DNA from 3 places in the Sphaerisporangium sp. NPDC051017 genome. Region 3 is predicted to be linked to each of the others. Evidence: riboswitches for the same ligand, from Rfam matches in the RefSeq annotation. Region 3 holds a riboswitch; each other region holds the start of a gene.
The links. Region 3 has a riboswitch for thiamine pyrophosphate ahead of AB0M95_RS01760 (cytosine permease). Riboswitches for the same ligand answer to the same signal wherever they lie in the genome.
Positions count from the first base shown of each region.

Region 1: linked by a shared signal. The riboswitch ahead of tenA (thiaminase II) and the one ahead of AB0M95_RS01760 (cytosine permease) in region 3 are both predicted to bind thiamine pyrophosphate.
Region 2: linked by a shared signal. The riboswitch ahead of thiO (glycine oxidase ThiO) and the one ahead of AB0M95_RS01760 (cytosine permease) in region 3 are both predicted to bind thiamine pyrophosphate.

Region 1 is NZ_JBFBCI010000031.1:65,333-72,017, forward strand. Features, by position in the region: gene AB0M95_RS23780 (hypothetical protein) at 1-441, opposite strand, end outside; gene AB0M95_RS23785 (hypothetical protein) at 1,428-1,625, shown strand; gene AB0M95_RS23790 (reverse transcriptase domain-containing protein) at 1,682-1,888, shown strand; gene AB0M95_RS23795 (reverse transcriptase domain-containing protein) at 1,875-2,828, shown strand; gene AB0M95_RS23800 (hypothetical protein) at 2,954-3,109, shown strand; gene AB0M95_RS23805 (ATP-binding protein) at 3,215-3,781, shown strand; TPP riboswitch at 4,188-4,300, shown strand; gene tenA (thiaminase II) at 4,292-4,996, shown strand; gene AB0M95_RS23815 (magnesium and cobalt transport protein CorA) at 5,115-6,245, opposite strand; gene purD (phosphoribosylamine--glycine ligase) at 6,647-6,685, shown strand, end outside.
Region 2 is NZ_JBFBCI010000007.1:126,968-133,652, reverse strand. Features, by position in the region: gene AB0M95_RS09140 (YbaK/EbsC family protein) at 1-65, shown strand, start outside; gene AB0M95_RS09135 (GNAT family N-acetyltransferase) at 214-768, shown strand; gene metF (methylenetetrahydrofolate reductase [NAD(P)H]) at 834-1,766, opposite strand; gene AB0M95_RS09125 (polyprenyl synthetase family protein) at 1,979-3,043, shown strand; gene thiE (thiamine phosphate synthase) at 3,053-3,691, opposite strand; gene AB0M95_RS09115 (Rv2175c family DNA-binding protein) at 3,669-4,043, opposite strand; gene AB0M95_RS09110 (FAD-dependent oxidoreductase) at 4,093-5,262, opposite strand; TPP riboswitch at 5,419-5,530, shown strand; gene thiO (glycine oxidase ThiO) at 5,524-6,685, shown strand, end outside.
Region 3 is NZ_JBFBCI010000001.1:357,164-363,848, reverse strand. Features, by position in the region: gene AB0M95_RS01770 (PAS domain S-box protein) at 1-360, opposite strand, end outside; partial or broken gene AB0M95_RS01765 (methylated-DNA--[protein]-cysteine S-methyltransferase) at 606-1,100, shown strand; gene AB0M95_RS01760 (cytosine permease) at 1,060-2,460, opposite strand; TPP riboswitch at 2,451-2,561, opposite strand; gene AB0M95_RS01755 (hypothetical protein) at 2,887-3,105, opposite strand; gene AB0M95_RS01750 (hypothetical protein) at 3,296-4,060, shown strand; gene AB0M95_RS01745 (helix-turn-helix transcriptional regulator) at 4,566-5,792, shown strand; gene AB0M95_RS01740 (ATP-binding protein) at 6,305-6,685, shown strand, end outside.

The DNA.
Region 1 (6,685 bases), on a different contig from region 3:
AGCAGCCTCAAGGTGCGCGAGCGTCCCGGCACCGAGCGAACTGACACCTGCGAGGCGGGTGAATTCCATCGCCTCGCATGCGGAATCACGTAGGACCCGCTGCAACAGCGAGGGGGTTATCGCGGCGACGACCCCCAGCTTCAGAGCGTTACGGCGCTTCGTCGGCTCGACCTCCTCTATGGTGCGCGCGTCCTCGTCACATCCATAGAACAACTCACGCTCGCGGACGTCGAATGCGATCGCATAAGCGGTGGCCCAGTCCCGCGGGAAGTGCCGCCCGCCCTCCCAGTTTCGGATCTGCCGGGCGATGGAGTCGACCGAGCCATGTTCATAGCCCGCCGCACGGAGAAGGCGCCGGGCCATCTCCCGCTTGTTCCAGTCGCGTGCCTCACGCTCGTCTCGAAGCCGGACCGCCCATGCCGGGGGCTGTTGTTCGGTCATCCGCCTGCACCAATCGTCGATCAGGGGGCGGACAGTCGCCATGTCCGCATCACTTACCGCCAGTATCCGCCTACCGAACGTGACAGTGCCGGGTTTCACTGGCACCAACGAACGCTCTCGCCGGGAAATCGCGAGTCATACGTGGATGACGAGCCCGACCCGGCCGGGGCACGGAACCGGGCACCGCGGGGCCCGACCAGGAAGGACACCTTGACCATGAGCAAGGCCGGAATCATCCGGTTTCGCCGGCACGTCGCTCCGGGCTTCGAGTCGCCCAGGGGGGAGACCTCACGGTGAGCCGCGCGCCGGGACGACACCGGATCGGAGTCCCCACTCAACTCTCCGGGCCGTATTCCATCTCTTTGTCGTCGTAGCGGCGAAGTGAAGCTGGAGGCAGCCTGAACCGGGGGTCGCCGGGGAGGGTAGGAGCAGCCTCGACAAAGTCGCGTCGGCCCAGCACTACCGGATGGGCCGAGCGCGGTGAGCGAGACGGGAAGGTATACGCGAGGAACCGGTGTTGTTACGCCTCTTAACGAACCGCCAGCTCAAACCCGGTGGATCTGGGCTGGAACGCGGTGCGCACCCATCTGCCGAACTGCGGCAGACGGGGAACTCCTGGCAGGGTCTTAGGAGTCTGGGCCGGGAGGCCATGGTGAATTGTCTACGGCGTAATCATGGCAATACCGCAGGGGTAGAGCCGGGTGCCTAACCCGTCAACCGGATAGCAGTGAACGTGGGAACCATCCGTGTGCGTTCCCTCGAATTTTCTAAGCCAGAGAAAATGCGGAGGGATAGGTGCGACGCCGACCGAAGGCGCGGGTGGGGCGGAGCCGCCGTAGTACTCCGAGCCAGGGAAAGCCTGTGCGCATGGGGAAGGGCGGCAGCATGTCAGATAAGAAGGGAAAGCAATGTCCGAAGAAGCGCCGGTGAATATTGGCGCTATAAGGTGGCCGGATCTGGATTCGGCCTACTTTACGGTACGGAGAATGCAGACCAAATTGCACTGCTGGGCTGGAGAAGAGTCCTCTCGCCGGTTCGGTGACCTGTTCAACCTCGTCTACGACCCAGCGTTCCTCATGCATGCCTGGGAGCGGGTGTCAACCAATAAGGGCGCTAAGACGCCGGGGATCGACAAGGCCACAGCGGCCTGGATCGAAACCCGGATGGGGTCGATGTTTTCCTGAACCAAATCCGGAACTCGCTCAAGTCGAGCGAGTTCCGGCCGGTGGAAGTGCGTCAGGTGCAGATACCCAAGGCGAACGGGAAACTCCGGAAGCTCGGTATACCCACCATCGCGGACCGAGTGGTGCAGGCAAGCCTGAAACTAGTGCTAGAACCTATCTTCGAGGCGGACTTCAAACCGTGCTCGTATGGGTTCCGCCCGAATCGGCGCGCACAAGATGCTATAGCCGAGATCCATCATCTCGCTTCCCATCCGACAAGCTAAATGGATACTGGAAGCAGATATCAAAGCGTGTTTCGATGAAATATCGCACATAGCTCTGATGAAACGCTTCCGGGCGAGGATCAAGGACAAGCGCCTGTGCGCACTGGTGAAAGCGTTCCTGAAATCCGGAGTCCTCACAGAATTCGGAGACCGGGAAGAAACACTGACTGGAACACCACAAGGGGGCATCCTTTCCCCGCTGCTCGCCAATATCGCTCTGTCTGAGCTGGACGATCACTTCGAACGGCAAAGGAACGAGAAGATGGGCACGCAAGGGTGGCGGCGCAGTCGCAGGAGACGCGGCCTCGGCAACTGGCGGCTCGTCCGCTACTGCGACGACTTCGTCTTCGTGGTTGATGGGGAGCGTCATCACGCCGAGGAGCTGCGGCAGCAGGTGGCGGCCGTTCTCGCCCCAGTGGGCTTGCGGCTGTCACCGGAAAAGACCCGCGTGGTCCACATCGATGAGGGCTTTGACTTCCTCGGGTTCCATATCCGCAGAATGCGTAAACGAGGAACACAAAAGCACTACGTCTACACCACACCTTCTAAGAAGGCCATCCAGGCCATCAAAGATAAAGTGCGGGCTAAGACGTACAGGTCAACGCTCCATTGGGACCTGGACAAGCTGATCATTAGCCTGAACAGGTCCCTGCGCGGATGGGCGAACTACTTCCGCTATGGGGTATCCAAGGCAACATTCAACGACATCGATTGGTTCACGTGGGGCCGGTTGATGCGCTGGATACGCCGTAAATACAAACATGGAAACCGTCGGATCGGAATGCCAGAACTCCGCCGTCGCTTCTGCGACCAAGGATGGCGGTTCGCCTATAACGGGGCGGTTTTAACCGGCGCATCCAGCGTCGCAGTGACCCGTTACCGCTACCGCGGCGAGACCATACCGACCCCGTGGACACCGACACCGGCAACGGTCACGTAATAACCAGCAGGAAAGACATGCGGAGCGCCCGTTGCGTGGAGACACGCACGGCGGGTGCGGCGGGCGGGCCGGGGAAACCCGTCGGGAGCAATCCCGATAGGGCGCCCCGGTCCGACCCAACCGGCGTGGGGATCCGCCGCTTCATCGCGATCGCGACCTGGCACGCACCCTCACCATTGCGCATCGAAGCCGTGACCGTCAGGGAACTGCGCGAGCTGATGCGCGAGGCCGAGAACGGCGCGGTGGTCTCTGTGGAGCCGTCCTGGACGTGGGTGGCGTAACAGGCCATGACAGTCACATCCCACAGACCAGAGTCTTGCCTCCCCGATCCGGTATCGAAGGAAATATCCCTCCCCATCCAGATACCAGCCTACGAACGGAGCGCTATGCCCCCATGTGAAGCCTTTACCCCGGAGCCTCGCCTGGCCCCGCGGCCACCGGTTGAGTCCGGGGCCGAGGGGTGGAACGAGAAGGACTGCGGCGTGGGGCTCGCGCATGTCGGAGCTCTTGTCGGAACGCTCGTTCCGGGTTGCGGGGGACGGCGGGCCAGGGCGCTGGTAAGGGAAATCTTGATGAAGGCGGGGGTGGGAGCGGAAGACGTCTCCGACGCGGAGGTCATCGTGGCAGAGCTCACGGCCAACGTGGAGCGGCACGCCGCAGAGCCGTACGAGGTGCGCGTCATCAGCGTCGCCGACGTACCCATTTGGTGTGAGGTGGTGGATGGAAGCCCGGATACCGAGAAAGTTGAAGTCTCACTACAACGGCTGCGCGCGCAGGGGACAACCGACGTGCCGTTTCTCGCCGAAGACACCCTGGCTGAGAACGGCCGCGGACTGCTGCTGACCTACCGGCTTTCCGGCGGCCGATGCGCCGTGTACGCGACAACGACCTCCAGCACCGGCACACCAGGCAAGGCAGTCGGGTTCGCCCTCGCTGTAGGTGGGCGTGGTTAACGAGCCGGCCATGGGATGAAACATCGGTGGATCGCCGAGCGGAGCTGCGGGTTCGCGGCTGGAGCCCACGCAAGCCTGGGGTCGAAGGGGCGAAGCCCCTTGGGAAAACAGAGCCCGAGCCGGAGCGCCCCCCGGGCGCGGAGGCGAGGACCATTTCCAGCGAGGACCATTTCCAGCGGAGACAGTTCCAGCGGAGACAGTTCCAGCAGGGACCCGCTTCCGGGGGGCGCGGTCCGGCCTTCGCGGGGGGCGGGTTCTGCTTGGTTTGGGGGGCGATATGGCTTGTATTCGGTTATGTCGGGTGATTTGGTGGGGTGAGTCGTGGGGTGGGGGTGGGTTGGGGGTTTTGCGGGGCCTGAGTTAGCGATGTTGGGTTAGCCTCGATCACACGGTCGCGTTAGCCTTGCCAGGACAACCGCGGGAGCCCGGCGCACCGGGCTGAGAGTGTGGCTGCTGCGGCCGCAGACCGCTCGAACCTGACCGGGTCATGCCGGCGTAGGGAGCTGTTCTATGGAGACGTCCGGGTCCACCGCCACGTTGACGGTGTCGTCCAGCCCGTTCAGCGAAGAGCTGTGGGAGGCCGTCCAGCCCACATTCAGGGCCATCCTCGACCACCCGTTCATCACGGGCCTGGTCGACGGCACGCTGCCCCACGACACGTTCCGCCACTTCGTCGTGCAGGACTCCCACTACCTGCGCGACTACGCCCGGGCCCTCGCGCTGTGCGCGGCGAAGTCGCCCTGCGAGGACGACGTACGCGCCTTCGCGAACGACGCGGTGAGCGCGATCGCGGCCGAACAGGAGATGCATTCGGAGTTCATGTTCCAGCTCGGCGGCTCGGCCGAGGAGGCCGAGAAGCTGCCCGTCGCGCCGACCACCCGCGCGTACACCAGCTACCTGCTGGCCACGGTGTACGGGGGCTCGTTCCTGGACGCCCTGGCCGCAGTGCTGCCCTGCTACTGGATCTACGCCCGCGTCGGCGAGGCGCTGCTCGCGGAGTCGTCGCCCGACCCGCTGTACACGCAGTGGATCGCCGCCTACGGGGACCCGGGGTTCCAGAAGGTGGTGCGCCGGGTCGTCGACCTGATCGACCGTACCGGCGCGGACTCGACGCCCCGGCAGCGCGCCGTCGCGCTCGAGCACTTCGTCACGACGGCTCGCTATGAGTGGATGTTCTGGGACGCCGCGTGGCGCCAGGAGTCCTGGCCTGTCTGAGCGGCACCTGCCACCGCCACCATACGCCCAGCGCCGACCGGCTCGGGGGGCCGGTCAGTCAGGCCGGAATGTTCAAGCCGGTACGTTCAGCACCGCCGCCGCCCGATCAGGGCCACGGTCAAAGCCAGCTGTTACGGCGGAACCCTCGGTAGAGCAGCGAGCAGACGACGAGCATGAAGCCGAGCACGACCGGATAGCCCCAGATGGCGGACAGCTCGGGCATGTGGCGGAAGTTCATGCCGTAGATGCCGGCGATCATCGTGGGGACCGAGATGATGGCGACCCATGCCGAGATCTTGCGCATGTCCTCGTTCGCGAGCGCGTTGGAGCGCGCGAGCGCGGCCTGGAGGATGGAGTTGCACAGCTCGTTGGACGACTCGACCTGCTCGCAGACCCGCGAGAGGTGGTCGACGACGTCGCGGAAGTACTCGCGCATCTCAGAGGGGATCATGCGGCGGGTGGGCAGCGCGTTGAACGGAGTCTGCAACGGCGTGACCGCGCGCTTCATCTCGATCATCTCGCGCTTGAGCTGGTAGATGCGGCTGATGTCGCGGGAGCTGACGTCGGCGAAGACGGCGGCCTCGACCTCTTCCAGCTCGGCCTGCATCAGATCGGACACCGAGAGGTACTTGTCGACGACGTGGTCGGCGATGGCGTGCAGCACGCTGGAGGGCCCGCGCGCGAGCAGCTTCGGCTTGTCTTCGAGGCGCCTGCGCACGTCGGCCAGGGGACAGTGCTCGCCGTGGCGGACGGTCACCACGAAGTCGGACCCGACGAACACCATGATCTCGCCGGTGGCGATGATCTGGTGGGAGTCGTCCGGCTCGTCGTGGTCGAGGTAGGCGACGGTCTTGAGCACGACGAACAGTGAGTCGCCGTAGCGCTCGACCTTGGGGCGCTGGTGGGCCTTCACGGCGTCCTCGACGGCGAGGGGGTGGAGGCCGAAGATCTCGGCCAGCCAGCCGACCTCGGGCGCATCGGGCTCGTGCAGGCCGACCCAGACGTAGGCGCCGCCGGTCTCGGAGGCGGCGTTGTGCTCACGAACCAGGGTGACGGCCTCGGGGATGCCGGGGACGTCGACACGCTTGCCGCCGATGTAGGCGCCGAACTCCACGACGGAGTCGCTCGGGGGCACGCACCGGCCGTTCGGCTCACGTCGGGAGCCCTTCGCGCCGGGGGAGGCACTGAGGCGCACGTGGGCGGGACGCTGGTGCAGGTTGATCCGCTGGAACAGGGTGGAGGAGCGCATGGCGGTCCCTTCCCGCCCGACCTGGCGGAGCCATGCGCGAATGAGTCAAGGGCGGCGAACGGCCGCTAAGAGGAAGTCAGCGCGTGGCTCTCAGTCGGACACCGAGTTGGAGTGGTCGGGTTTGCGCACGACGTACGTGCGCGAGCACGTACTGCTGGGATCACCAGAAGTCATCCCGAGTCCACCTCCAATCGCCGAGAGACAAGCCAGAGCTGCCCTAACCTACCACAGGCGGGGCCGCTCCCCTAGCCTACAACGCCCTTACAGGTTCGATCATGAATATCGGCACAAAGGCCGTTCACCAGTGCGTGACCAGCAAGCGTCGCGCAACCCCCGAACCCCCCTAACAGGAACACGGGACGCGGTCCGGTGACCCCGGAACCGACCCGTAGACTCCCCACGTGCGCGTTCTTGTGATTGGATCCGGCGGCCGTGAGCAC
Region 2 (6,685 bases), on a different contig from region 3:
TCTTCCCGACGACGTTCGACGAGCTCGTGCGCATCACGGGCGGGACGCCCGCCGACGTCGAATAGCGGGCGGCGAGGGCGAACGCCGGATCGCATGGCGCGGGGCCGTCCGAATCTTCACCGGCGAGACACCCGAAACGCCGGGTTAACGCCCCGAAGCACACTATGGTCGGGTTTGGTCGTGCCTCTTCGTGGTCCTGCTAGTGTGCGACGAGTGATCGAACTGCGACGCGCCGGTGCCAAGGAGTTCACCGCTGAGCTCGATTCGGTGATCGCCACGTACACCGCGGCGATGCGCCCGCCGCCCGAGCAGCTCTCGGGGCGGCAGAGCATCATGCGCAACCACGCGACGTTCCCGGACTTCGCCTGCCTGTTCGCCCAGACGCCGGGCGGTCAGGTCGTCGGGTTCGGATACGGGTTCCACGGCGCCCCGGGGCAGTGGTGGCACGACGTCGCGCGCCGGGGCCTGGCCGAGCGCGCGGGCGTGGGCGCCGCGGCGGCGTGGTTCGAGAACGCGCTGGAGATCGCCGAGATCCACGTCCACCCCGATTACCAGGGCAAGGGCATCGGGCGCAGGCTCGTACTGGGCCTGTGCGAGGGCCGCGCCGAGCGCACCGCCGTGCTGTCCACCCACGACCAGCCGACGGCGGCGCGGCATCTGTACCGCCGGCTGGGCTTCATCGACCTGATGGGGATGTTCGTCTTCCCCGGAGGCTACGAGCACTACGCGATCGTGGGCAGCACCCTACCGTTGCGCGCGCCGGACTGACTCGAACCTATTGCCGCGCCTTCGGCACGGCGGGTTCGGGGCGCACTTCAGGCGCCCCGAACGGGTCAGCCCGCGGTCGCGGGGACGGCGGAGGGCACCAGCGCCTGGTACACCTCGCGGGTGGCGCTGGACTTGTTGAAGGTGATGAAGTGGATGCCCGGGGCGCCCTCGTCGAGCAAGGTCTGGCACAGCTCGGCGGCGTGCTCGATGCCGAGACGGCGGACGGCCTCGGGGTCGTCGGCGACGGCCTCGAAGCGCTCGGCCACCTCGGGCGGGAACGGCGCGCCCGACAGCTTCTCGGACCGCGCCATGGTGCTCATCTGCGTGACCGGCATGATGCCCGGGATGATCGGCGTGTCGCAGCCGCGGGCGACGACGCGGTCGCGCAGCCGCAGGTAGTCGTCGGCGCGGAAGAACATCTGGGTGATCGCGTAGTCGGCCCCGGCCCGGCACTTCTGCACGAAGTACTCGGTGTCGGACTCGACGGACGGCGACCTCGGGTGACGGTAGGGGAAGGCCGCGACGCCGACGCAGAACTCGCCCGCCTGGCGGATCAGCCGCACGAGGTCCTCGGCGTACTCGACGCCCTCGGGATGCTTGATCCACTCGGCCAGCGGGTCGCTGCCGGGCGGGTCGCCGCGGACGGCGAGGATGTTGCGCACGCCCGCGTCGGCGAACCTGCCGACGAGGTGGCGCAGCTCGCGCAGGGAGTGGTTGACGGCGGTGAAGTGGGCGACCGGCGTGAGAGTGGTCTCGTGGGCGAGCCGCTCGACGATCTCGATCGTGCGGTCGCGGTTGGACCCGCCGGCGCCGTAGGTCACGGACACGAAGGTCGGGCGCAGCGCCTCCAGCTCGCGGATCGCGCGCCACAGCTGACGCTCCCCCTCGTCGGTCTTCGGGGGGAAGAACTCGAACGAGAACGACCGGCCGCCGGAGGCGAGCAGTTCCCTGACGGTGGGAACGCGGTCGGGGCGCATGGAGGATCGACCCAAAGACATGGCCCCAAGGCTACAGGTCGGATGCGAGCCGCACCCCTCGTGAACGTGCGGTTCTGACCGGGCTCCGGTATGTGAGGGGTTGATCGCGGCGCGTTCGCCCCTCTCGTCCTCTCTCGGGACCTCGGATCCGGGGCGGCGGCCGGGCGTCACGGCGCGCGGTCAAGGGAGGGACAGGGATCAGAACGTCATAAAGCTCCCACTAATCTCAGAGCATGACCGCTTTGTTCCAGTGGGACCACCTTCGCTCCGAAATCGACCGCCGCCTCCGGATGTTCGTGGACCGGCAGCGCCCCCTGGTCGGCGCGCCGGAGCTGGCCCCTCTGCTCGCGGCGGCGGAGGACTTCCTCGTGGGCGGCAAGCGGCTGCGTCCCGCGTTCTGCTACTGGGGCTGGCGTGGCGCGGGGGGCGAGGAGGACCCGGCGATCTTCACCGCCGCCGCCTCACTGGAGCTTCTGCAGGCCAGCGCCCTGGTCCACGACGACGTGATGGACGCGAGCGACCTGCGCAGGGGTCAGCCGTCCGCGCACAGGCGGTTCCAGGCGCTGCACGAGCGGTCGGGCTGGCGGGGCTCGTCGGCGCAGTTCGGCGAGGGGGCGGCCGTCCTGCTGGGCAGTCTGCTGCTCGTCTGGTCGAGCGAGATGTGGCGGACGAGCGGCCTGCCGGCCGAGGCGCTGGCCGCGGCCGAGCCGGTTCACGACATCATGCGCACCGAGCTGATGTGCGGTCAGTACCTCGATCTCCTGGAGCAGGCGCACTTCGAGAACACCTTCGACAGCGCCCTGCGGGTCGCCCTGCACAAGAGCGGCAAGTACTCCGTCGAGCAGCCCCTGCGCCTCGGCCTGGTGCTGGCCGCACGCGGCCAGGAGCCGTGGATCGACCGGCTGTGCGTGGAGTACGGGCAGAAGGTCGGCATCGCCTTCCAGCTGCGCGACGACGTGCTCGGCGTGTTCGGCGACCCGGCCCAGACCGGCAAGCCCGCGGGCGACGACCTGCGCGAGGGCAAGCGGACCATGCTGATCGCGCGCACGCTGTCGGCGGCCTCCGAGCGCCAGGCCGGCGACGTACGGCGCCTGCTCGGCGACCCGGCCCTGGACGCGGACGGCGTCGAGCGGCTGCGCCGGATCATCGAGGACACCGGGGCCCTGGCCGCGAGCGAGGAGATGATCAAGCGCTACCACGACGACGCGCTGAGCGGCCTGGAGCGCGCGCCGATCACCGCCGAGGCCCGCGCGGCCCTGGAGGAGCTCGCGGCCGCCGCGACCTCCCGCCAGAGCTGAGCCGCGCCGTCAGGCGGCGCGCAGGCGCCGGGCGAACTCCGCCGCCGCCGCGCCCGGGTCCTCCGCCTCGGTGATGGCCCGCACGACCACGACCCGCGTGGCGCCGTACCCCATGACCTCGTCCAGCGTGCCGAGGTCGACGCCGCCGATGCCGAACCAGGGACGATCGGTCCCCAGCGAGGCCGCGTGCTTCAGCAGCTCGGGCCCGGGCGCGGAACGCCCGGGCTTGGTCGGCGTCGGCCAGATCGGCCCGCAGCAGAAGTAGTCCACGCCGTCCGCGGCGGCCGCCGCGGACGCCTCCGCGTCGCTGTGCGTCGACCGCCCGATCAGGATGTCCGGCCCCAGCATCGCCCGCGCCACCGCCACAGGAAGATCGTCCTGCCCGAGGTGGAGCACGTCGGGACGGGCGGCGAAGGCGATGTCGGCCCGGTCGTTGACCGCGAGCAGGGCTCCGTGCCTGTCGCAGGCCTCGCGGAACACTTCGAGCAGCTCCAGCTCCTGCCGGGCCTCCAGGCCCTTCTCGCGGAGCTGGACGATGTCGACGCCGCCCGCGAGGACGGCGTCCAGGAACTCTTCCAGGTCGCCCTGACGGCGGCGGCCGTCGGTACAGAGGTAGAGCCTCGCGTCAGAAACCGAGCGCCTGGGCACGCCTCTTCACCTCGGTGTGCCGGCCGGCGACGATCGCGTCGACCGGGGCCCCCGGCAGGGAGTCGTCAGGGGTGAAGAGCCACCGCAGGGCCTCGACGTCGTCGTACCCCGCGTCCGCCAGGACGGTCAGAGTTCCGGGCAGGCCCTTGAGCACGTCGTCCCCGGCGATGAAGACCGCCGGCACCTCCGGTTCTGGGCCGCCCCTGCGGACGCCGATGAGCTTCTTGTCCTTGAGGAGCTGCTTGGCCCGCCCGGCACTGAGCCCGAGCCGGCCGCCTACGTCCGACAGGGGGAGCCATTCCCCCACGAGCTGGTCGGTTTCCCGATCGATCTGCGCAACAGAAAGCGTCACGAGTCCACAACTACCACGTCGTAGGAGGTCTCAAACACCCCCACAGGGGTCACAAGCAGTCACGCAAGGGTATCAATGGGTCCTTGGCGCGATCTTCGTCCAGCCTTTGCCCGCCCTCGACGATCCGGCGCCCCTGGACGAGGTCGCGTGGGCGGTCCACCGTGAAGATCGCCGCGAGACGGTCGTTTTCGGTCAGCCAGATCGCGGCCCACTTGGGGTCGGACGCCGGATCGCCGCGCAGCACGAGGCGGGCACCGGTGTGGTGGCCGGCGTACTGGAGCATGCGGCCGAACTGCTCCGACCAGAAGTACGGGACGGGGTCGTACACGGCGGTCTGGCCGAGCAGGGTGGCCACGGCGGTCTCGGGGGCGTGCAGCGCGGTGTCCCAGTGCTCGATGCGCAGGCGGCGGCCGAAGCGGCGCGACCACCAGTTGGCGCAGTCGCCGACCGCGACGACGCGGTCCATGGACGTGCGCAGGTGCTCGTCGACCAGGACGCCGTTGTCCAGCGCGATGCCCGACCCGGCGAGCCATCCGACGGCCGGGCGCACGCCGATGCCCGTCACGACGACGTCCGCGGGGATCCAGGAGCCGTCCATCATCGCGAGCCCGCCCGGGTCGACCGAGCCGACCATGGTGCCGAGCCGCAGCTCGATGCCGGCCTCGGCGTACCAGGGGGCCGTGTGGGCGCCGATCTCGGGGCCGAGGGCGGCGGCCAGGGGCGAGGCGGCGGCCTCGACGACGGTCACCTCGCATCCCGCGCGGCGCGCCGCCGTGGCGATCTCCGCGCCGATCCAGCCCGCGCCGACGATGGCCACCCGCGTGCCGGGGGTCAGGCGCGCCCGCAGGGCCAGGGCGTCGTCGATGGTGCGCAACGTGTACTGGGGCCCCTCGCCGCGCAGCCTGATCGGGGTCGCGCCGGTGGCGATCACCAGCCCGTCGTACTCCAGCTCGCCCTCGGTCGTCTCCACGACACCCTCGCGCAGGCCCTTGGCGGCGACCTCGGTGCGCAGGTCGATGTCCAGGGCCCCGAGATCGGAGTCCACGACGGTCGAGTCCAGGTCGCCGGCCATGACGGCCTTGGACAGGGGTGGCCGATCGTAGGGGCGATGCCTCTCGTCGCCCACCAGAGTGACGCGCCCGTGGTACCCGCGCGCCCGCAGCGCTTCGACACTCCGTACGCCGGCCAGCCCGGCGCCCACCACCACGACATGATTCACAACTTGACAGTAAGCGGCGAGCCGGGTAACCCGCCAACGGCGATTTGGTAACGAATTGGCTCACTACTACACACGCGGGGTGATGAGAACGCTCAAGCGGGTGCGCGACGGCGTACCAAGGCAGGAATAGGCACAGGGACAGGAATAAGCTTGTCCCGTCAGACGCGCGGGAGTCCGGCGAGACCGGGCTGAGAGGAGGGCTGGCGGCCCTCGACCGCAAAGACCTGATCCGGATCATGCCGGCGAAGGGAGCGAGACCTCATGGTCGACACGGGCGCCGATAGCGGCTCAGCCGGTGCCGCGGACGTCGTGGTCGTGGGCGGCGGCATCGCCGGCCTGTCGGTGGCCTGGCGCGCCGCGGCGGCCGGGCACAAGGTGGTCGTCGCCGACCCCTCCCCCGGCTCGGGGGCCACCCACGCCGCCGCGGGCATGCTCGCCCCGGTGAGCGAGGTCACCTACACCGAGGAGCCGCTGCTGCGCCTCGGCCTGGCCTCGCTGGAGCTGTGGCCCGCGTTCGCGGCCGAACTGTCGGAGGAGTCCGGCCTGGACGTCGACCACCGCGCCGACGGCACGCTGGACGTCGCCTTCGGCGCGGACGACCTGGCCGCCCTGGACGAGCTGGCCGAGTTCATGGGCAAGCTGGACCTGCCCGTCGAACGCCTGACCGGGCGCGAGTGCCGGCGCGCCGAGCCGATGCTGGCGCCCTCGGTCCGCGGCGGGCTGCTGGCCCCGGGCGACGCGTGGGTGGACCCGCGCCGGGTCACCGCCGCCCTGCTGGCCGCGCTGCCGCGCCGGGGGGCGTCCGTGGTGCGCGAGCGCGCGGCCGGCCTCATGGTCGAGCGCGGCGCCGCGCGCGGGGTGCTCCTGGGGGACGGGCGCGCGCTCGCCGCCGAGCGGGTCGTGCTGGCCGCCGGGGCGTGGTCGGGGGCCCTTCCGGGCCTGCCGCCGGAGGTCGCGCCGCCCGTGCGCCCGGTCAAAGGGCAGATCATGCGGCTGCGCGGCGCGCCGGGGTTCCTCGGCCGCTGCGTGCGCGGGGTGGTCCGCGGCTCCAGCGCGTACCTGGTGCCCCGCGGCGACGGCGAGATCGTCCTCGGCGCCACGCAGGAGGAGATGGGGTTCGACACCCGCGTGACCGCCGGCGGGCTGTGGGAGCTGCTACGCGACGCCCGCGAGCTGGTCCCGGGCGTGACCGAGCTGGAGGTGTCCGGCGTCAGCGCGGGCCTTCGCCCCGGAACGCCCGACAACCTGCCCGTGCTCGGGGCGACGGCGATGGAGGGCCTCCTGCTCGCCTCCGGCCACCACCGCGGCGGCGTCCTGCTCGCCCCCCTGACCGCGGGCCTCCTCGCCGCCGAGCTGGACGGGACGCTCGCCGGGTCCGCGTACGAGGACGCGGCGGCGGTCTGCTCGCCGCGCCGCTTCCACC
Region 3 (6,685 bases):
GACGGTGACGTACCCGAGCAGGGCGCCGGACTCGGCGCGCAGGGCGCTGATGTCCACGCGGACGTCCACGAGCGCGCCGTCGCGGTGGCAGCGCCTGGTGCGCAGCGAGACGGGACCGCCGGTGCGGACCCGTTCCAGGACCGCGTGGTGCTCGGCCACCAGCTCGTCCGGGACGAGCGGCACCCTGCGCCCGGTGACGTCGGCCGCGGCGAAGCCGAAGAGCCGCTCCGCGGCGGGGTTCCACATCAGGATGTTGAGGTCGCGGTCGAGCGCCACGACGGCGTCCGCCGCGCTCGCGAGGACAGCGCGAGCAAAGCCTTCATCGGCATTCTCTACCCTGTCGTCACTCATGACCCCCATCGTGCCCGTTTTCGCAGCCGCGTCTTGGCACTTTCGATGTACGAATAGTCGCAATTGCCCGTCCCGGGCGGTCTCGGGGGACGCCGGGGGGACCGGTTCGCTCGCCACCGGAGCATTCCTCCCCCTCTCCGGCCCGGGTAAAGCAGGCGGAACCCGGGCGACATGGACTTCGCCAACTACGTCGTGGCCGGTAGGAGGCCGCACTCCGCTACGCTGCCGGTAGCGGGACCGGGAGGGATGGGGCGATGACGACAGGTGACCTCGACGCCCTGGTGCGGGTGACCTCTCCCGGCTACGTCGGCGAGACCCCGCCCGACATCGCCTTCGGCATGACCGACACCCCCGTCGGCCGCATGACGCTCGCCGTCACCGCGCGCGGCGTGGCCGCGTGCAGCTACGAGGACGAGCACGTCGTCTTCGCGCGCGTCTCCCGCGAGATCGGCACGTTCATCGGCAACGACCCCCGCCGCCTCGACCCGATCCGCCGCGAGCTCGACGCGTACTTCTCGGGCAGGCTGCGGGCGTTCACGACCCCAGTGGACCTGCGGCTGGCCACGCCGTTCGCCCGCACGGTGCTCCAGATGACGATGGCGGTGCCGTACGGCAGCGTCACGACATATCAGGAGATCGCCGACCGGATCGGCCGCCCGCAGGCGTTGCGCGCCATCGGCAACGCGCTGACCGCCGACCCGGTGTGCGTCATCGTGCCGTGTCACCGGGCGATCGAGGCGCCTGGGCATCTTGGGGGGTACGCCGGCGGGCCGGCCGCGAAGGAGCACCTGCTGCGCCTCGAAGGCGCGCCAGTGGGCCCAGCGCCAGCGTGACCAGCGCCGAGACGACGAACGCCGCCAGCGCCGCGTTCATCCACGGCTGGTGCGCCAACCCGATCGCGTCGCGCACCGCCGCCCAGGCCGCGTCCCACCAGCCCACCGTCGGCGTCACCGTCACAAGCCAGTACGCCACGAAGCCCAGCACCCACGGCACGATCATCAGCCACCGGGAGGGCGCGTCCTCCGAGGTGTCCCAGCGGCCGGCCGCGCCGAGCAGGAAGTAGTCGACGGCCAGGACGGCGAACATCGGGACGAACACCGCGCCGATCACGCCGAGGAACGCCCCGTAGGAGTTGACGTTCACGAACAGGGCGACGCCCGTGGTCAGCACCCCGACACCGATCGAGAAGACGCGCCGGTCCACCCGGGGCAGCAGATTCTGCAGCGACATCGCCGTGGAGTACACGTTGGCGAAGGACTGGTCGGCCTCGCGCAGCACCAGGACGCCGAAGAACACGGCCCCGAGGGGCACGGCCACGAACGCCTCCCAGACCCGGTCGGCGTCGTTGCCCACCAGCGACAGCGCGAGCACGCCCATCACCAGGCACGCGACCTGCGCGATCGTGTACCCGCCGACCACGCCGCCGAAGGCCGCGCGGCTGGAGCGCGAGTGCCGCGCGTAGTCGGCCGCGACCGGGACCCACGAGACCGACAGCGCGATCACGTAGTCGACGGCGGGCGCGAACGCGTCCCAGCTCCCGGCGCCGAGTGAGGGCCCCTCGCGCAGCAGCGCCACGGCAAGCCACACCATGGCGACCACCACGCCCGCCGTCACGAACCGGCGCAGCAGCCGGATCGCCCCGAGCGGGCGTATGGTCAGCGCGATCGTAAGCGCCCCCGCCGCCAGTACCCAGACCTGGTACGGAACCGCGTCACCGAAGACGGCCTGGGCGGCGGTGGCGATCACCCACAGCTCGAAGGCGCCCCACCCGAGCATCTGCACGATGTTCAGCACGGTCGGGACGTACGACAGCCGCACGCCGAACAGGCCGCGCAGCAGGACCATCGCCGGGGCGCCGGTACGCGCCCCGGGAACGGCCGCCAGACCGACCATCACCGTGCCGACGAGGCTGCCGACGACGGCCGCGAGAACGGCCGCCGCCAGGCTCAGCGGCCGGCCGCCCAGCGGGTCGAGCAGGTACAGCGCCCCGGAGAAGCCGAGCAGGCTGACCCCGAGATTGGCCCAGAACGCGCCCTGGTCGAGCGCCCCCAGCGTCTTCGGCGGAGCCTCGTCGAGGGTCAGAGGGACTTCGTCGACGATGGACGACATCGCACACTCCCTACGCCGGCATTACCCGGACAGGTTCATGCGGTCGGCAGCGGCGTAGCTGCCCTCTCAGCCCGGTCCCCCGAGCTCCCGCGTTGTCTTATGCAGTTAGCGCCCTCATCTTGCCTCATCACAGCCCTTCTGGCCACAGGGGGGCGGATCACTGACGTCCCACCCTGCCGTCCACCCACGTCCCCGGAGTACAGCCGAGTCCGCAGAGGTAGCTGTACTCTCCAGCTGTACGGACCGCCAGCGACATCCTGGACCCGTGCCTTCGAGGTGGGAGCGAGCCACGCAACCGAGATAGGTCCACCAGCGCCTCGTTCCGCGTCGTATTCGACCTGGGAGTCATCACCTCCCATGAGCCGACTTAGCAAAGGCCGTGCCCTCAAAGGGGTTGGCTTGTGGGTCGTTCTTGACGGCGCCTAGCTAGTCACCGTTGTCGTTCGTGGTGTTGCTGATGATCTGGTTGAGCAGCCCGATCGCACCCGCCGTAGCGGCACCCGCGCCCAGGATCGACCCAGCGACCGAGCCTGTGACCCAGTAAGTCAGGACGCCAGCGGCCGCACCCGTGATCAGGGACAGACCCAAGATCAGGGCGGCACGAACGGTGAGGAGCGGGGAGGTTGAGTGAACCGGGCGGGTCACGAGGATTCCTCTCTTTATATCGCCGCGCGGCGGCGAGGCGGGGTAGTGGTTGCTCGGTTCTAGAAAGCCAGAATCCATAGGGGTTGCGCCGCACTGCAACGGCATCAGACGGGCGTTGCAGACAGTTGGCAACACGACCAAAGGGTGCGGTTTGTCGCGGGTAGCGTCCCAGGACGGTGATGATGGGCAGGTGAACGAGATCGCCCGCCGTCCAGTCGAGTTAGCACCCTTGAGCCCGGAGCTGAGCCCGCAGGTAATGGCCTGGGCAGGAGAACTGCGCGCTCAGTTCACCGCGCTGGGTATGTCGATCAGCCTCTTCTGTCGGCTTAATCCGATCGACAAGGGCACCGTGTCCCGGTACTTGAACGGAAAACGCGTCCCTGCCGACCGGTGGTTCCTAGACCAGATTCTAACCCTACGCGCAAGTGCGGGTACCCCCGTGACCGACGATGTCCGGGCACACTTGCTCAAGCTTCAGATGACCGCTCTCAAAGTTGCCCATCCGCACGAGTACCGAGTTCGGAGGGCCAACGACGAATTAGAGATCGCGGTCACGAGCTGGCACGAGTCCAAACGCTACGCCCAGTCCCTGGAACAGCAGCTCACAGAACGCACCCGAAGCCTCCAGGACCTACTCATGGAGAACGACCGTCTCCGAGCAGCATGGGATCACGACCGAACTCAATACCTTCAAGAGGTCGCCGACCTTACCCAGCAACTAGAACTAGCCCGCGGCCGAGCCCGCCAAGCAGAACGTCGTGTTCAAGCGCTCGAAGAGCTCCTCGACCAGCTGGAGACCCAGCACCCGCCCCAAGGCGAGTTCGCCACGGACATCACTTCCGATGACCCGCGCGCTGTAGCCAGCGTCCTGGATTCTGTCCCCGTACGTAGTTTGCTCATAGCAGCACAAATTTCAGGTGCAATATCTTCAATACGGCGATCACGGACAGCTTGAACGCCATCGACGCCATCAGGGACGATGACCGCGTCCGGAAGAACGAGATAGTCAAGATTCTGCTCACGCTGCCGGAGTAAGAGCGACCGTCGCCGATGGAGATCCGGGATTCTGAAGGTCACACGTCCCCATATGCCCCCATATGCAGCTCGGCTACCCGCGCGATGCTATTAGCAAGAACGTCGGCAGGCGGAGCGTCCGGATTAGCAGTCAACTCGTTTACGACTCGAATGCCAACGTTTTCGACATACCACGGCATGCCGTGGATACAGCCAGATCCCAACTCGGACGGGCCTCCGGCATCGTCCAGCAGCACGGCGGCCCGTGATGCAGCCAGGACGAAGTCCTCGTTTGGACGCATGTCGGCACGTGTTCCATAGGTTCGATTGATCGAGCGTTCGGTACCACGGACGTCGCCACGTGCTTTGTTATCTACGTCCCCGGCCTGGGTGGTGAGCCGTAGGCTGGCTGTGGACCTGCGGCCCGCCTCGCGCTGGAGGATGTCATGGATGTTCCGCCGAGTTTGAGTACGGGTGAGCGTATTCGGCATATGCGTGAAAAGCGGGGAATGAGTCGCACGGTGCTCGCCGGGCTGGTCGGGTACTCGGCGGACTGGTTGAAGAAGATCGAGGCCGGGCAGCGAGGGGTGTCCGTTCCCGCGCTGATCCGCCTGGCGCACGTTCTTCGTGTGGATGACCTCTCGCTTCTCATCGACGGTGATACGCCGATTCCGGTCAGTACCTGGGATGCCCCGCACCATCCGAGCGTCGCCGCGGTACGGGAGATCGTGGAGGTGACGTCGCTCCGCCCGGCGTCCCGCGACGCGGCCGACTTCGACGTGCCCGCGCTGCTCGCGCGAGTAAGACAGGCGTGGATCGCCTGGCACACGCTCCCGGGCAACCGTACGGCGGTCGCCGGTGTCCTCCCCGGGCTCATCTCGGAGATCGAGGACGCGGCCATTGTCCTGGACGGCGTCGAGCGCCGTACCGCTCAGGCCGGGCTGGCGAGCGCCTACGGGCTGGCGCAGCATCTCGCCGTGGACCTGGTGGAGCCGGAGGTCTCCCGGGTCATCGCCGACCGAGCCGTGCGCGCCGCCCAGGCGGCCGACGAGCCGGTGAGCCTGGCGTTCGCGGCCTGGACGTACGGCCACGTTCTGCGTGGTACGGACGCCGATGCCGCCTTCCGGATCGTCGATGGCGCGGCGAACGACGTGCGTGCGCGCGTGGAAGGCGACGACGACGTGGCGGGCCTGTATGGAAGCCTGTGTCTGCATATGGCCATCAGCGCCGCGTACCAGGGGCAGGATGGCACGGCCTGGCGATACTGGGACACCGCCGAATCGGTGGCGCATGCTCTGCCCGGGGGATATGCCCATCCTCAGACCGTCTTCGGACAGGCCAACGTCGCCCTCCACGGAGTCAGCGTGGCCGCCGAACTGCGCCGTTACGGCGAAGCGGTCAGGAGGGCCGAGCCGATCAAGCCTGAGGACATCCCTTCCCGTGAGCGCCAGGGGCGGCTGTTCGGGGAGATCGCGGCAGGCCACCTCCAGCGCCGCGACCTCGAACAGGCGCACCATTTCCTCTTCCGCGCCTGGACCACCTCTCCTGAAGGCACCCCTTTCTCCCCGCTGACGCGTGGCGTCACCGTGGAACTCATCCGCCGATCGACCGGCACCCTCAAGGCCAAGGCCGTCAAGCTGGCCGAGGACATGGGAGTCTTTCCGGCCGCATGAGCACGGGGACAGGTTGTCCCCATCGACGCCCTCGCGCATGGCTACTTTCCGTGCATGGCTAATCGACTCAGCGAAATCATCCCCATGTCATGCCTGGACGGGCTCACGACGGCCGCCACGGGTAGAGGATCGCCCTTCGGGGCATGGGCGGTCTTCACGACGGCGGCACGGTCCGGTCGGCGTGGGCAGGACTGACTCACCAGGGCGGCATCGGCACGGTACGGCGGCCGTGCCCGTGCGCCAACGGAAGTGGGACGTCGTTCAGCGCGAGGCTGCGGAGCAACTCGATCAGGTGATCCCCGCCTGGGTCATCTGGTACGGCGTTGGGACCCGTCGCTTCTACGCCGTCGCCACATGGTCGACACCTGTCGCGCTCATCGTCATCGCCCGCACCGTCGGAGAACTGCGCCAGCAGATGAGCGAAGCCGAGGCGGCGACATCACCCCACACAGCGGACGTTCGCCACGACCGGCAACCGCCTCAGTGGCCCATCCCACTTCGGAGAACCCCCCGTGATCACGATTCCTGGCAAGCTGCACGCGGCCAGTTGGGACATTCCGCACGACCTCGCGACGGTGCCCGGCGCCCGTCGGCAGGTCCGAAGGGCGTTGAGCCGCTGGACTCTTGAAGAGTTGGCCGATGACGTCGCCCTGGTGGTGGGTGAACTTCTCGCGAACGCCATCTGCCACGGCGCGCCACCGATCCGGCTCTCCCTGTGGCGGACACGCGGTGTTCTATGCGTGCGTGTGACCGACCATGGCATGGGACATCCCCACCAGCTCGACCCGGAGCCGGAATCCGTCCACGGGCGCGGACTCGCGATCGTGGCGGCCTTGGCCGGGGAGTTCGGGGTCTTTTCCCTGCCCAACCGCCCCGGGAAGGTCGCGTGGGCC